DNA from 2 places in the Pseudomonas sp. Tul2A7 genome. Region 2 is predicted to be linked to the other one. Evidence: predicted binding sites of a transcription regulator. Region 2 holds the regulator's gene; the other holds the start of a gene.

Region 1 (7,990 bases), 1.7 Mb from region 2:
CCTCACCGAGAGGGCCCGCAGCCACGTTGTAGCGGTGGCTGACTGCACTGGCCGCGGGATTTGCCGCGATGCTCAAGGAAGGCATCACAACAACGCCCAGTGCAGTCGAAAACAGCGCAGCGCGAATAGCTTGGCGCAGCAATCCCGATTCGGCAGTGAAATTCGGAGAGTTCTTACAGGTGGCGCGGACAGTCATTGTAGGTTTCCGTAGGAAGTCGCAAACGCTTGAGTTGAAGTGCTTACTGACCAAGCCGGACTTGCTGCAAAAAACCGCCAAAAAAATTTCAGACCGCACGTTCCAGGGTCACCCACCAACGCGTGCGATAGCGCAATTGCACCGGCAACGTCTGCGGCAGAATCGCTAACAGCTTGTCGGTGTCTTCCAAACGGAATACGCCGGACAGACGCAGCTCCGCCACTTGCGGCGCACAGTTCAGAAAGCCCTGCCGATAACGCGCGACTTCCGCGAGAAAGTCGCCCAGACGCATATTGCGTGTGACGATCAAGCCGTCGATCCAGGCGCCAGCATCCATATCCAGCGTCGGGGCCGGGCGTACCTGATGGCGGTCGATCAGATAACTTTGCCCGGCGAGAGCTTCTACCGAAGTGCCGCCGGCGTGGATGGCAACCTGGCCATGGGTGACGCTGAGCCGTGTGCAATCATTGTCCTGACGCAGGATGAATCGGGCATGGACCGGCTCATAAGTGCCGTGACGGTTTTGTACCCGCAGCGGCCGATCAGACGGTGCGCCCTCGTCGGCGCCACCACACGTGACGATGATTTCACCGCGAGTCAGTTTGATCAGGCGCTGTTGCGCGGTGTAATCCAGATCCACCGCGCTGGCAGTGTTCAACTCGATCCGGGTACCGTCCGGCAACTGGAAGCCGCGCCGCTCGCCCGTCGCGGTGGCGTAATCGGCACTCCATTGCTGCCACGCGGCATTGTCCTTGGCCAGCCAGGCGGCGGAACCCATCAGCAATGCACCAGACAATAGCTTCAACGCCTGTCGCCGGCCCAGACCCTGCGCACTGTTTTCAAGGGTGTTGAACGCCACTTGCGCACCGGGCACTGCGCGCAGGTTGTTGCTCAGTTCGGCTTGCAGCGACTGCACCCGCTGCCAGGCCAATTCATGTTCATGGTGTTCGGCGCGCCACTGTTCACACTGGCGGTTCAGGCGCGGGTTGCCGTGATTGTTGCGCAGTCGCAACAGCCAGTGAATGGCCTGCTTGACCACCTGTTGCTGCGGCTCGGTGCGGCGGCTCAGAGAAAGATTATCCACAGGCATCAGCTTTCGTACCGCAGCACATAACAGTGATACAGCGCATCGGCGACGTAACGTTCAACCGAACGTAACGACAGGCCCATCTGTTCGGCGATCTGCTTGTGGGTCAACCCTTCGCACTGCGCCAACAGAAACGCCTGACGCACTTTCGGCTTCAGTCCTTCAAGCATCCGCGCAATGCTCTCGAGCAGTTCGATCACCAGCGCCCGGGCTTCGGCACTCGGTGTTTCGGCTTCGGGCAAATGGGCGATGGTTTCCAGATAGGCACGTTCGATTTCCTCACGGCGCCAATGATCGATCACCAGCCCACGCGCAATCGTGCGCAGGAAGGCGCGAGGCGCTTTGAGTTCGAGACGTTCGGTGCGTTGCAGCAGGCGGACGAAGGTGTCCTGAGCCAGATCGGCTGCATCCGCCGCATTGCCCAGCCGTGCGCGCAGCCAAGCGTTAAGCCAGCCGTGATGACTACTGTAAAGCGCCTGTACTGCAAACTCAGGTGAGGACATGAACGCGAACGTCACAAATGATAATTACTCGCATTGTCATCAAGGGTTACGAAATTTGCAACTGCCACCCGAACATCAGCCCTGAAAAACATCGGGGAGAACGCTCTGGCACGCCGTTCGGCGGGAATCCTTCAGAAATGCCATCCATTTCCCGCTCAGCCCTAAGATTTCTCCGACACGTGCCGACAGACTGGTGAGACATGCGTGCACCAAAGTAGAGCAGCCAGAAGAACGCTGCCTGCGCTGTACATGGAATGTTGCATCCGGAACGCATCCCCACTTTTCGCATAAGAAGTCCCATGAAATGAATCTCAAGTTCAGCCATAAAATCCTGTTGGCCGCCTCGGGCGTCGTGGTCCTGGCGTTCGCGCTGTTCACCCTCTACAACGATTATCTGCAGCGAAACACCATTCGCCAGAACCTTCAGTCCTCCGTGCAGCAGGCCGGTGATCTGACCGCCAGCAGCGTGCAGAACTGGATGAGCGGGCGGATTCTGGTGCTGGAAAACCTCGCGCAGAACGTTGCCCATCAGGGTAAGGACGCGGACTTCCCGGGTCTGGTCGATCAACCAGCCTTCACCTCGAACTTCCAGTTCACCTACGTCGGTCAGGCCAACGGTGTGTTTACCCAGCGCCCTGACGCGAAGATGCCGGACGGCTACGATCCACGTCAGCGCCCTTGGTACAAGCAAGCGGTTGTCGCCGACAAAACCATGCTGACGCCGCCGTACATGGCCGCTGTCGGTGGCCTGGTAGTGACCATCGCCATGCCGGTGAAAAAGAACGGCGAGCTGCTCGGTGTGGTCGGTGGTGACCTGAGCCTGGAAACCCTGGTGAAGATCATCAACTCGGTCGACTTCGGTGGCCTTGGTCATGCGTTCCTGGTCAGTGCCGACGGTCAGGTGATCGTCAGCCCGGACAAAGATCAGGTCATGAAAAACCTGAAAGACATCTATCCGAACACCAGCGTACGCATCGAGAAGGGCAACCAGAACGTCGTGCTCAATGGCCAGGAACGCATTCTGTCGTTCACTCCGGTCAGCGACCTGCCGAATGCGCAGTGGTACATCGGTCTGTCGATCGATCGCGACAAGGCCTACGCCGCACTCAGCCAATTCCGCACCTCGGCACTGATCGCGATGTTTGTCGCCGTGGCCGCGATTGCCTTGCTGCTAAGCCTGTTGATCAACGTGTTGATGCGTCCGCTGACCACCATGGGCCGTGCGATGCAGGACATCGCTCAGGGCGAGGGCGACCTGACACGTCGTCTGGTGGTCGAGAGCAAAGACGAGTTCGGTGAGTTGGGTAGCGCGTTCAACCAGTTCGTTGAACGAATTCATGCGTCGATTTCCGAAGTGTCGTCGGCAACCCGTCATGTGCATGACTTGTCGCAACGCGTAATGGCTTCGTCGAACGCCTCGATCGTCGGCTCTGACGAGCAAAGCGCACGTACCAACAGCGTGGCTGCCGCGATCAACGAGTTGGGCGCCGCCACTCAGGAAATCGCCCGCAACGCCGCCGATGCTTCGCAACACGCCAGCGGCGCCAGCGAGCAGGCCGATGACGGGCGTCAGGTGGTCGAGCAAACCATTCTGGCGATGACCGAGTTGTCGCAGAAGATCAGCCTGTCGTGCACGCAGATCGAAACCCTGAACGCCAGCACCGACAACATCGGCCACATCCTTGATGTGATCAAAGGCATTTCGCAGCAGACCAACCTGTTGGCGCTCAACGCCGCGATTGAAGCGGCGCGTGCCGGTGAAGCCGGACGTGGTTTTGCCGTGGTGGCGGATGAGGTGCGTAACCTTGCCCACCGCACGCAGGAGTCGGCAGAAGAGATCCACAAGATGATCACTTCGCTGCAGATCGGTTCGCGTGAAGCGGTGACTACGATGAACGCCAGTCAGGCGTCCAGCGAGCAGAGCGTGGAAGTGGCCAACCAGGCCGGTTTGCGTCTGGTCAGCGTGACTCAGCGCATCGGTGAAATCGACGGGATGAACCAGTCGGTGGCAGCGGCGACCGAAGAGCAGACCGCCGTGGTGGAAACCCTCAACGTCGACGTTAACCAGATCAACCTGTTGAACCAGCAGAGCGTCGCCAACCTCAACGAGACGTTGAAGGATTGTGATGCACTGTCGCAGCAGGCTAATCGCCTGAAGCAACTGGTCGACAGCTTCAAGATCTGATTTTTCAGATTGGAGACCGCGTTATCGTTCTTCGCGAGCAGGCTCGCTCCCACAAATTGACCGCGTTCCTACAGAAGGAATGCAATCAAAATGTGGGAGCGAGCCTGCTCGCGAAAGCGGTCTGACAATCACCGCAAAGCCGAAGTCTTAAACAAACAGCTTCAACACATTCCCCATCGCATCATCCGCAAACCCCTGCACAAACTCCTTGAACCCCGGCAACGCTTCCTCACCCCCCGAAGCAGGCTCGGCAATGATCGTCCACGTCGCCCGGGACTTGCCTGCGCCCAGCGACTCCACATTCATCGCCGCCCACAGATTCGCCACCCCCAACGTGTTGTAAATCGTCGTCCAGGTCATGCTCCGCGCGTGCTCATCGCGGGAGTTGAGTTGCTCAACCACCACGTTGCCATCCTTGAAGCATTTCTTGCGCAGCGAGGACACACCTTCGCCGATTGTTTCGATGTGCGACAGCGCCGGAATGAAACGGTCGAAACCGCCGAAGTCGCCGACCACCGCCCAGACTTGCGCCGCGTCCGCCGGTACTTCCACTGACGACACAACGTGGCAGCCATGCGGGTTTTTAATCAGGGTGTCCGGTTGCAAATTGCTCATGGTGTTGCTCCTTTTTGATGGATCAGATGAAGTTGATTTGTTTCAGGTAGTCGCAGCCGCGACGCAGCAGCGCCGGGGATTTCTGCGGGTAGTGCGCGCCCATCTGCTGCACGCCGGCCTCGGCGTTGGCGTGGCCGATCAGGGAGATGTCGCCGATGTCTTCTTCGAAGCCGTTGAGGTAGAAACCGAGCACGCCGAACAGCGCGTTGTCGGCGTCTACCCGGCCCAGTTGCTGCTGCCAGTCGGCGACGCTGACCAGCGCGAATTCGCTGCCGGTTTCACGGAACGAAGCGACATAGGCGTCCCAGCTCAGCGGCTCGGGGTTATGCAGGTTGAACACCGCCCGCTCGGGTGAATAACGACTGGCGTGGAAGGCGATGAAGCGGGCAAGAAAGTCCACCGGCATCAGGTCGAAATTCAGCGCGAAGGCCGGCACCTGGCCGAGCTGGATCGAGCCTTTGAGCATCAGCATCAAGCGGTTTTTGTGCGGCTGACAAACGCCGCTCAAGCTGTTGAAACTGATGTTGCCGGGGCGATACAGATTGACCCGTACGCCGCGTTCCCGCGCCCGTTCGAGGATGCGTTCGCCGACCCATTTCGACAGGTTGTAACCGTTGCGGATGTAGATCGGTGGCGTCAGCGCGGCGGGCAGTTCCAGCACCCGTCCCGCATCATCGACCGTGCTTGAAGCCGACAGCGTCGAGACGAAGTTGAAGACCTTTTTGCTCTGCCCTTCGCACAAGCGCAGCAGCGCGAAAATCGGTTCGACGTTGTCCGCCGCCAGCGACTCGTAATCGAGAACGTGATTGACGTTGGCGGCGTTGTGCACCAGCGCGCCGAACTCGCGATCCAGGCGTCGATAGTCCTCGTCGTTCAAGCCCAGTTGCGGACGGGTAATGTCTGCCGCGTAAACGCGCACCCGGCTCAGATCCAGATGCTCCAGACGGTTTTCCCGCAGTGACTCGGCAAAGCGTTGCGCCGCCGTTTGCCCGCCGCCATCGCGCACCAGACAAGCGACTTCGCTGGCGCCCCAGCCGAGCAGCGCCTCAACGATGTGCACGCCGACAAAACTGTTGGCGCCGGTGACGATGACCCTGTGCACATCGCCCATGCGGCTGATCGGCAGCGGTTCGATTTCCAGCGCACGCTCGGCGTCGGCCATGGCTTGGGCGCTGAGCACCGCGCTGTCATCGGTGCCGCGCACCAGCGTGGCGAGTTTGATGATGGTCGGCAGTTCGATGAAGCGATTGATCGAAATGCTGCGACCGAATTCCTCACGCAAACGCAGCAACATGCGCGACAGCAGGATCGAGTGGCCACCGAGATTGAAGAAGCTTTCGTCGGTGGATATATCGCTGTTAGGCAGCTCCAGCAACTCTGCCCAAATTTCCAGCAGCAGCGCTTCGTCGGCATTCGCCGGCAGGCATTTTGGCCCGCTGGCCTGCACGCTCACTGGCAGTTGCAGCAGCGCTTTACGGTCGACCTTGCCGTTGCTGGCGAACGGCATGCTCTGCAGTTCAGTCCACGCCACCGGTTGCATGTAGTCGGGCAAAAACTGCCGGGCGTGGGCCTTCAGTGCTTCGCGCGCGGTGTCCGATTGCGGCTGGGCAAGGAACGCCAGAATGCGCCGCTGAGTGTCGATCACCACTGCGATTTGCCGGTACAACTGGCTCTCACGCAGGCAGCGCTCGATCTCTTCCGGCTCGACCCGGAAGCCGCGAATCTTCACCTGATTGTCGCGCCGTCCACACAGCTCGATACCGTGCTCGCCCCACCTGGCCATGTCGCCGCTGCGGTAGGCGCGCAACGTTTGGCCGTCCGGCAGATTCAAGGTCAGATAACGCTCGGCGGTCTGCTGTGGATTGTTCAGATAACCGAGGCAGACGCCGGGGCCGACGATGAACAATTCGCCGACAGTGTTCTGCGGCACCGGTTGCAAATCATCATCGAGAATCAGCACCTGACTGTTGGCGATCGGCGCACCGAGGCTGCGGTTGCTGTCACCCGGTGTGAGCTGGCGTGCGGTGATCAGCACCGTGGCTTCGGTCGGTCCGTAAAGGTTGTGCAGCGTGCCCTGGCGGGTCAGTTGCTCGATGACGAACGGCTCGCAGACATCGCCGCCGGTCATCACTTGCACGCCCTCCAGTTGCTCTAGCGGCAGGATGCTCAACAGCGCCGGCGGCAGGAAGGCGTGGGTCAGTTGCCGGCGGCGGATCAGCGCGACCAGTTGCAGCGGATCGCGCCGTTGCGTGTCGTCGGGCACCACCAGTTCGGCGCCTTCGAGCAGGGTCGGGAAGATGTCGATCAGTGATGAGTCGAAGCTCAGCGATGAGAACTGCAAGACCCGACTTTCTGCCTGCAACTGCACGTAATCGGCGTACCACGCGGTGAAGTGCGCAAGATTCGCCTGACTGAGCAAAACACCCTTCGGATGCCCGGTGGTGCCCGAGGTGTAGAGCGCCATGCACGGTGCGTCGAGTTCAGGGCGGCGGCGCATCAGCGGGTGGCTGAGATCTGCCTCGGCGCTGTCGATACAACTGACATCCAGCCCTGCCATTGTTGCGCTCAGTGGATGCACGCCATCATGCAGCAACAGCACTGCACCGGCGTTTTGCAGTATGTATTGCTGGCGCTGCAACGGATGACTCGGCTCCAGCGGCAAATACACCGCACCGCTGCCGAGGATCGCCAGAATCGAGGCGAACAGCGCCGGGCTTTTCGGCAGGCAGATGCCCACCACCCACGGTCGCGGATGTTGCTCGAGCAAGGGCTGCAAACGCTGCTGGATCGCGCGACCGTGGGCGTGCAATTGCCGATAGCTGATCGACTGTTCGGCGAGGTGCAGCGCCGGTCGTTCGGCATGACGGATCAGGCTCTGTTGCAGGCGCTCGATCACTGGGAGCTGGGCCTGCTTCAACAGCGCCGGATTGGCCGTGTCATTGAGGCGGTGGACGTACGCCAGGCTGTCGAGAAACAGCAGGTTTTCCATCCGCTCGAAATCCGGCGCAGGCACAGATACGGCCCGCTGAAGATATTCCGCATCGCGGGAGAAGCGGCTGACCAGCAGCGCCACTTCGTCAACCACCTGCGTCAGCACCCTTTGCCGCAGAGCTTGACCGTTACCGGACGGCTCATCGCCGATCGGTACGCGGCTGATCAGTGACGAACCAAGAAAACACAGCAAATCGAGTGTCGGCAAACCGGCAGGGCTCTGCACGCCAACCCCCAAACGCAGATGCAGGTGCGGGATGGCGCAGAAGTCGCCAGCGCCAATGAAGCCATCGTCGATGATCAAATCCACCGTCGATGCCGCAACGCCGCTGCGCTGTAATGAGTGACCGTGTTGTTCGAGTTCCTGCGCCAGGTCGGTCATGGCCTGGCTGGCGCCAATCAGCAAAATGTCG
Region 2 (7,990 bases):
GCGGCCGGGGCTTCAGCTTCAGCCTTGACGGCGTTCAGCGAGTCCAGCAGTTGTTCGAATTCGTTATCGGTGATGTCGCCCGACGCGTCGCCTTCGACGACCAGTTCTTCGATCATCTCGGCCACTGGCGAAGCCGGGGCTTCGTCCGCCGATTGCGGTTCGGCCAGACGCGCCAGGGCGGCCAGCAGTTCCGGGGTGGCCGCGGTGATCGGCGCACGCTCACGAACCTCAGTGAACATGCTGTTCACCGCGTCCAGTGCTTCGAGGACAACGTCCATCAGTTCTGCATCAACGCGACGCTCACCCTTGCGCAGGATGTCGAACACGTTTTCGGCGATGTGACAGCACTCCACCAGCTCATTGAGCTGAAGGAAGCCGGCGCCCCCTTTTACAGTGTGGAAACCGCGAAAAATTGCGTTGAGCAGATCTGCGTCATCCGGGCGGCTTTCCAGCTCGACCAGTTGTTCGGACAGTTGCTCAAGAATCTCGCCGGCCTCAACCAGGAAATCCTGAAGGATCTCTTCATCGGCGCCGAAGCTCATTAATGGGGTGCTCCTACAGGTCTAAAAACCCAAAAAACCTAAAATTCCAAAACTCTAGAACCCGAGGCTGGATAACAAATCGTCCACATCGTCCTGACCGGACACAACGTCTTCTCGTTTATCGGCATGAATCTGCGGACCTTCACCCTGCGAGAGATGTTTTTGTGGATCTTTTTCTGCAAGCATCGCGGCGCGGTCATGTTCGATGCCCGCAAAGCGGTCGACCTGACTGGCCATGAGCACGAGTTTGAGCAAATTGCTTTCGACTTCGGTGACCAGCTGGGTCACACGCTTGATCACCTGACCGGTGAGGTCCTGGTAATCCTGGGCCAGCAGGATGTCGTTGAGATTGCTCGACACCGCACGGTTGTCCGTGCTGCTGCGTGACAGAAAACCGTCGACCCGGCGCGCCAGTTCACGGAACTCTTCAGCCCCGACCTCGCGACGCATGAAGCGACCCCAATCGGCGCTCAAGGTCTGCGCTTCATCAGCCAGACTGTTGACCACCGGTGTGGCGCTTTCCACCAGATCCATGGTGCGGTTGGCCGCGGCTTCCGTCAGCTTGACCACATAGCCCAGGCGTTCGGTGGCGTCGGTGATTTGCGACACTTCCTCGGCCTGCGGCATGTTCGGGTCGATCTGGAAGTTGACGATCGCACTGTGCAGTTCACGTGTGAGCTTGCCCACTTCCTGGTACAGGCCACGGTCACGGGTCTGATTGAGCTCATGGATCAGTTGCACAGCGTCGCCGAACCTGCCTTTTTCAAGGCTTTCGACCAGTTCGACCGCGTGTTTTTTCAGGGTCGACTCGAAATCGCCCTGTGAAGATTCGTTATGCTCCATAGCTCCCCCGCGCGTTCATCAGCCGATGCGTTCGAAAATCTTCTCGATTTTGTCTTTCAACGCCTGAGCCGTGAAAGGTTTGACTACGTAGCCGTTCACACCGGCCTGAGCGGCCTCGATGATCTGCTCGCGCTTGGCTTCTGCAGTCACCATCAGCACTGGCAGGTGCTTGAGCTTTTCATCGGCACGCACGTGGCGCAGCAGGTCGATACCGGTCATGCCCGGCATGTTCCAGTCCGTTACCAGAAAGTCGATGCTTCCGCTGTTGAGCACTGGAATGGCAGTCACGCCATCGTCAGCCTCGACGGTGTTGGTGAACCCAAGATCACGCAGCAGGTTCTTGATGATCCGCCGCATCGTTGAGAAGTCATCAACGATGAGGATTTTCATGTCTTTGTTCAATTCGACCTCCAAGCAGTCTTAAACGCGCCCAGCACCTGGACGCGCCACTTCAATCAATCGGCGCAGCACTCAAAGACTGTCTGGAGCACAACAGAGCAAGACCGGTGCCGTTCATCACCGCACCAGCCTCGTTCGCAGTGTCCCCACACTGCCTTCAGCGCGCTCGCCACTCCCCCAAACGCCCCCGCAAACGGGCCGCGCACTGGCTGTGTAACTGGCTGACCCGCGATTCACTGACGCCAAGGACTTCACCGATCTCCTTGAGGTTCAGCTCTTCGTCGTAGTACAGCGCCAACACCAGTCGCTCACGCTCCGGCAAATTGGCAATCGCGTCCGCCAGCGCCGCCTGGAAGCGTTCATCTTCCAGATCGCGTGACGGCTCCATATGAGCACTCGCGCCATCCTCGTGCAGCCCTTCGTGTTCGCCGTCCTGCAACAGGTCGTCGAAACTGAACAGGCGACTGCCCAAAGTGTCATTCAAAATCCCGTAGTAATCGTCGAGACTCAATTGGAGTTCGGCCGCAACCTCGTGATCTTTAGCATCACGGCCGGTTTTAGCTTCAATTGAGCGAATTGCGTCGCTGACCATCCGGGTATTGCGGTGAACCGAGCGTGGCGCCCAGTCCCCTTTGCGCACTTCGTCGAGCATCGCGCCGCGGATTCGTATGCCCGCGTACGTTTCGAAACTGGCGCCTTTGCTGGCGTCATATTTGGTCGAGACTTCGAGCAGGCCGATCATCCCGGCCTGGATCAGGTCTTCGACCTGCACACTCGCCGGCAAGCGTGCCAGCAAGTGATAGGCAATGCGTTTGACCAGTGGCGCGTAACGCTCGATCAACTCGTACTGCGCGTCACGTGCCGACTTCTTGTAGTAGTTCATACCGCTTGCTGTCATAGCACGGGCCCTGCCGTTTGCTGCACGAGGCGCTCGACGAAAAACTCAAGGTGGCCACGCGGGTTGGCGGGCAGCGGCCAGGTGTCGACCTTCTGCGCGATCGCCTTGAACGCCAGTGCGCACTTGGAACGCGGAAAGGCTTCGTACACCGCGCGCTGCTTCTGCACCGCTTTACGCACGCTTTCGTCGTAAGGCACGGCGCCGACGTATTGTAGAGCGACGTCAAGGAAGCGGTCCGTGACCTTGGTCAACTTGGCGAACAGGTTGCGCCCTTCCTGCGGGCTCTGCGCCATGTTGGCCAGCACGCGGAAGCGGTTCATGCCGTAATCGCGGTTGAGCAGTTTGATCAGCGCGTAAGCGTCGGTGATCGAGGTTGGCTCGTCGCAGACCACCAGCAACACTTCCTGCGCGGCGCGTACAAAACTGACTACCGAGTCACCAATACCCGCAGCGGTGTCGATCACCAGTACGTCGAGATTGTCGCCGATGTCGCTGAACGCCTGAATCAGACCGGCGTGTTGCGCCGGGCTCAGGTGCACCATGCTTTGCGTGCCGGACGCGGCCGGGACGATGCGGATGCCACCGGGGCCTTGCAACAGCACGTCGCGCAACTCGCAACGGCCTTCGATGACGTCGGCCAGCGTGCGTTTAGGGGTCAGCCCCAACAATACGTCAACGTTCGCCAGACCGAGGTCGGCGTCCAGCAGCATGACCCGACGGCCAAGCTCTGCCAGCGCCAGCGACAAGTTCACTGACACGTTAGTCTTGCCGACGCCACCTTTGCCGCCGGTCACCGCGATCACCTGTACGGGATGCATGCTGCCCATGTTATTTCTTTACCTTGTCTTGCATAGACGGAGGCCACATTACTGGCTGCGCGTTCACAACCGGAACAATGCATGGCAGACCATCGATGTAGGTACAAAAACTGTTCATGAATACCTCAGCCTACCTGCTTGGTCGGGCTGTGATAGATATCAGCGAACATGTCAGCCATGGCTTCTTCGCTGGGTTCTTCCTGCATTTGCACGCTGACGGCGCGACTGACCAGTTGATGACGGCGCGGCAGATGCAAATCATCCGGAATCCGTGGGCCATCGGTCAGGTACGCGACCGGCAATTCATGACTGATCGCCAGGCTCAACACTTCGCCAAGGCTGGCCGTTTCATCCAGTTTAGTCAGGATGCAGCCGGCAAGCCCGCAACGCTTGTAACTGTGATAAGCGGCGGTTAGAACCTGTTTCTGGCTGGTGGTTGCCAAGACCAGATAATTTTTTGAACGAATGCCACGTCCGGCCAGACTTTCCAGCTGCATGCGCAGCGCCGGATCACTGGCTTGCAGGCCGGCAGTATCGATCAATACCACGCGTTTGCGCAGCAGTGGATCCAGTGCCTGCACCAGCGATTGGCCCGGATCGACGTGAGTTACCGGCACATTGAGAATGCGGCCCAGCGTCTTCAGTTGTTCCTGAGCGCCGATGCGGAAACTGTCCATGCTCACCAGCGCGACATTCTGCGCGCCGTATTTCAGCACATAACGCGCGGCAAGCTTGGCGAGAGTAGTGGTCTTGCCCATGCCGGCAGGGCCGACCATGGCAATCACACCGCCCTCTTCCAGCGGCTCGACTTCCGGCACGGCAATCATCCGCGCCAGGTGTGCGAGCAACATGCGCCAGGCCTGACGGGGTTCTTCGATATCAGTGATCATCGCCAGCAGATCGCGCGACAACGGGCCGGACAGACCGATACGTTGCAGACGACGATACAGATTGGCTTGCGCTGGACGGCTGCCTTGCAGCTGATTCCAGGCCAGAGTGCCGAGCTGAACTTCCATCAGCTCGCGCAGGCTGTTCAATTCAAAACGCATCGAATCCAGTGCGCGCGGATCAACACCGCCGGAAGACTGCGCAGGCGCCGGGGCCGGACGCGCCGGGGCGGCGTAAGTCGGCTCGCTCAGCGGTTCAGCGGCAGTCAGCGGCAAACCAGCGGTCAACGGCAGGCCGGCGAAGATCTGGCGGTTGCTATTGCCATCGGCTTCGCCACGCAGGCTCAACTCGGCCTGGGCGGTGACGATGCGCGACTGGGTCTTGCGCAGCTCGTCTTCGAGTTCCATGTTCGGAACCCGTGGCGCCAGCGCCGACAATTTGTAATCCAGTGCCGCCGTCAGCTCGACACCGCCGGCAATGCGGCGGTTGCCAATGATGGCGGCATCAGCGCCCAGCTCATCACGAACCAGCTTCATGGCCTGACGCATATCGGCGGCAAAGAAACGCTTAACTTGCATAAACCACTACCTCAGCCGTTGGGCCCTACTGTCGCAACGATGGTCACTTGCTTGTTGTCCGGTATTTCCTGGTAGGCCAGCACATGCAATCCAGGGACTGCGAGGCGGCCAAAGCGCGAGAGCATCGCGCGGATCGGGCCGGCGACCAAAAGGATCACCGGCTGACCTTGCATTTCCTGACGCTGCGCCGCTTCGATGAGCGAACGCTGCAGCTTCTCGGCCATGCTTGGCTCCAGCAGAACGCCCTCTTCCGAGCCTTGTCCTGCCTTCTGCAGACTATTGAGCAATATTTGTTCCAACCTTGGTTCCAAGGTGATCACAGGCAGCTCGGACTCAGTGCCTACAATGCTTTGGACGATGGCGCGAGATACGCCGACGCGCACAGCGGCGACCAACGCGGCGGTATCTTGACTCTTCGCGGCGTTGTTGGCGATGGCTTCGGCAATGCTGCGGATATCGCGCACCGGCACGTGTTCGGCGAGCAGCGCTTGCAGCACTTTGAGCAACTGCGACAACGTGACCACGCCCGGCACCAGCTCTTCAGCCAGTTTCGGCGAGCTTTTGGCCAGCAATTGCATGAGTTGCTGCACTTCTTCGTGGCCGATCAGCTCACTGGAGTGCTTGTACAGAATCTGGTTCAAGTGCGTGGCGACCACGGTGCTGGCGTCGACCACGGTGTAACCGAGCGATTGTGCCTGGGCCCGCTGGCTGATTTCGATCCACACCGCCTCCAGGCCGAAAGCCGGATCTTTGGCGTTGATCCCGTTGAGCGTGCCGTAGACCTGGCCCGGGTTGATCGCCAGTTCGCGATCCGGATAGATCTCGGCCTCGGCGAGGATCACCCCCATCAGCGTCAGTCGATAGGCGCTGGGCGCCAGATCGAGGTTGTCACGAATATGCACAGTGGGCATCAGGAAGCCCAGATCCTGCGAGAGCTTCTTGCGCACGCCCTTGATCCGCGCCAGCAATTGCCCGCCCTGATTGCGGTCCACCAGCGGGATCAGGCGATAGCCGACTTCCAGGCCGATCATGTCGATCGGCGTCACGTCATCCCAGCCCAGCTCCTTGGTTTCCATGGCGCGGGCCGGCGACGGCAGCAGCTCCTGCTGACGTTTGACCTCTTCCAGCGCCACGACCTTGGCCACGTTCTGCTTCTTCCAGAACAGGTACGCGCCACCAGCGGCCAGCGCGGCCATGGTCAGGAACGAGAAGTGCGGCATGCCCGGCACCAGGCCCATGACCGCCATCATCCCTGCCGCCACCGCCAGCGCTTTCGGCGAGGCGAACATCTGGCGATTGATTTGCTTGCCCATGTCTTCCGAGCCGGAAGCACGGGTCACCATGATCGCTGCTGCTGTGGATAACAACAGTGATGGCAATTGCGCCACTAAACCGTCACCGATGGTCAGCAAGGCGTAAACCTTGCCGGCGTCGGCGAAGCTCATGTTGTGCTGGAAGATACCGACGGCCATACCGCCGATGAGGTTGATGAACAGAATCAGCAGGCCGGCGATGGCGTCACCACGGACGAACTTGCTGGCACCGTCCATCGAACCGTAGAACTCGGCCTCTTGGGCGACTTCTTGGCGGCGCGCCTTGGCCTGGTTCTGGTCAATCAGACCGGCGTTGAGGTCGGCGTCGATCGCCATTTGTTTGCCGGGCATCGCATCGAGGGTGAAACGCGCGCTCACCTCGGAAATCCGCCCGGCACCCTTGGTCACCACGACGAAGTTGATGATCATCAAAATCGCGAAGACCACGATACCGACCACGTAGTTACCGCCGATCACCACTTCACCGAAGGCCTGAATCACCTTACCGGCAGCGGCGTGGCCGTCCTGACCGTGGAGCATCACCACCCGCGTCGAGGCCACGTTCAACGCCAGCCGCAGCAAGGTCGCGACCAGCAGAATCGTCGGGAACACGGCGAAATCCAGCGGTCGCAGCGCATACACGCAGACCAGCAGGACGACGATCGACAGCGCGATGTTGAAGGTGAAGAACACGTCGAGCAGGAACGGCGGAATCGGCAACATCATCATTGCCAACATGACCAGCAGCAACAACGGCACGCCCAGATTGCCTCGACTGAGGTCGGCAACATTCGAGCGAGCTGTGTTGAATAACTGAGAGCGATCCACCGGTTTTCCCCGTTCCTTTAAAGCAAACTTTTGACGCCCAGAGCGGGCTCACGGGGGGTACTGCAAGAAGCTTTCCAACTTTTGCCGGTGTGATGAAACAGAGGTGTTCAACTGAGGATTTTGCTGATTGGGCTGACGCTTTCGCGAGCAGGCTCGCTCCCACAGGGAATCGCATTCCAAATGTCAGAGTGAAATGCAATCCTCTGTGAGCGCGCCTGCTCGCGAAGGGGCCAGTGAAGACGGCGCCAATCGCCTTTTAACTTTGGCTACTTGGCAATCAGAGTAAGCGTCCGCCCAACACACCTTGCGCGATTAAACGGGCGCCCACCTATGCGGTTGCAGTTCGGTAATCTCACTCGCAGAACCGCTGTCCCGTTCAATCGGGACAGCGAGTGTTGGCGTCTCGACAGCAAGTTTTTTATCCAAGCGATAAACGACCACTCATCGGATTTCGTCTGATACCTGTCAACTCTGACAGGTGCGCACTTTCCCGTTGCCTGTTTTAATGAGTCCATCAAGGCGTTGTCGACTTACTAATTATTCGATTGATGCACTTGATTGATTTCTTCCAAGACGAAGACTTCATTTCAAAATCAATGATTGCAATACCTAAGAGCAACATCACCAGCCTTTTAGATTTGGCTGCCTGTACTTACCAACGCTCGAGTCTATCAATACCGAGGAGAATGAAATGACTACTGACTTTACCAACCTGGATGACTTCACCGATTTTACAAAAGCGTACTGGAACGGTTGGTCCCCCATCGACGGCGGGGAATTGATTACAACTGGAGATCACCAGTATTATCTTAATTACCCTAGAGCGACTGGAAAGATCACTAAAACAATTACGTTAGAATCCGGAAAACTATACGAATTCAAC

The links. Region 2 encodes FliA, which starts transcription of late flagellar genes. Its sites were predicted from a motif close to CTAAAGTTTNNNNNNNNNNNGCCGNTAA; they were not measured.
Region 1: ACOYXJ_RS08710 (methyl-accepting chemotaxis protein) is a predicted target of FliA. The motif match lies at 1,948-1,975, and genes of this name have one in related genera.

The regions. Positions count from the first base shown of each region.
Region 1 covers NZ_CP186499.1:1,953,695-1,961,684, reverse strand. Annotated here, with positions in the region: gene ACOYXJ_RS08725 (TonB-dependent siderophore receptor) at 1-196, opposite strand, end outside; gene ACOYXJ_RS08720 (FecR domain-containing protein) at 285-1,286, opposite strand; gene ACOYXJ_RS08715 (sigma-70 family RNA polymerase sigma factor) at 1,286-1,786, opposite strand; gene ACOYXJ_RS08710 (methyl-accepting chemotaxis protein) at 2,091-3,971, shown strand; gene ACOYXJ_RS08705 (SRPBCC family protein) at 4,119-4,586, opposite strand; gene ACOYXJ_RS08700 (non-ribosomal peptide synthetase) at 4,609-7,990, opposite strand, start outside.
Region 2 covers NZ_CP186499.1:248,434-256,423, forward strand. Annotated here, with positions in the region: gene ACOYXJ_RS01235 (chemotaxis protein CheA) at 1-542, opposite strand, end outside; gene ACOYXJ_RS01240 (protein phosphatase CheZ) at 597-1,385, opposite strand; gene ACOYXJ_RS01245 (chemotaxis response regulator CheY) at 1,404-1,775, opposite strand; gene fliA (RNA polymerase sigma factor FliA) at 1,942-2,682, opposite strand; gene fleN (flagellar synthesis regulator FleN) at 2,679-3,509, opposite strand; gene flhF (flagellar biosynthesis protein FlhF) at 3,626-4,966, opposite strand; gene flhA (flagellar biosynthesis protein FlhA) at 4,978-7,107, opposite strand; gene ACOYXJ_RS01270 (hypothetical protein) at 7,799-7,990, shown strand, end outside.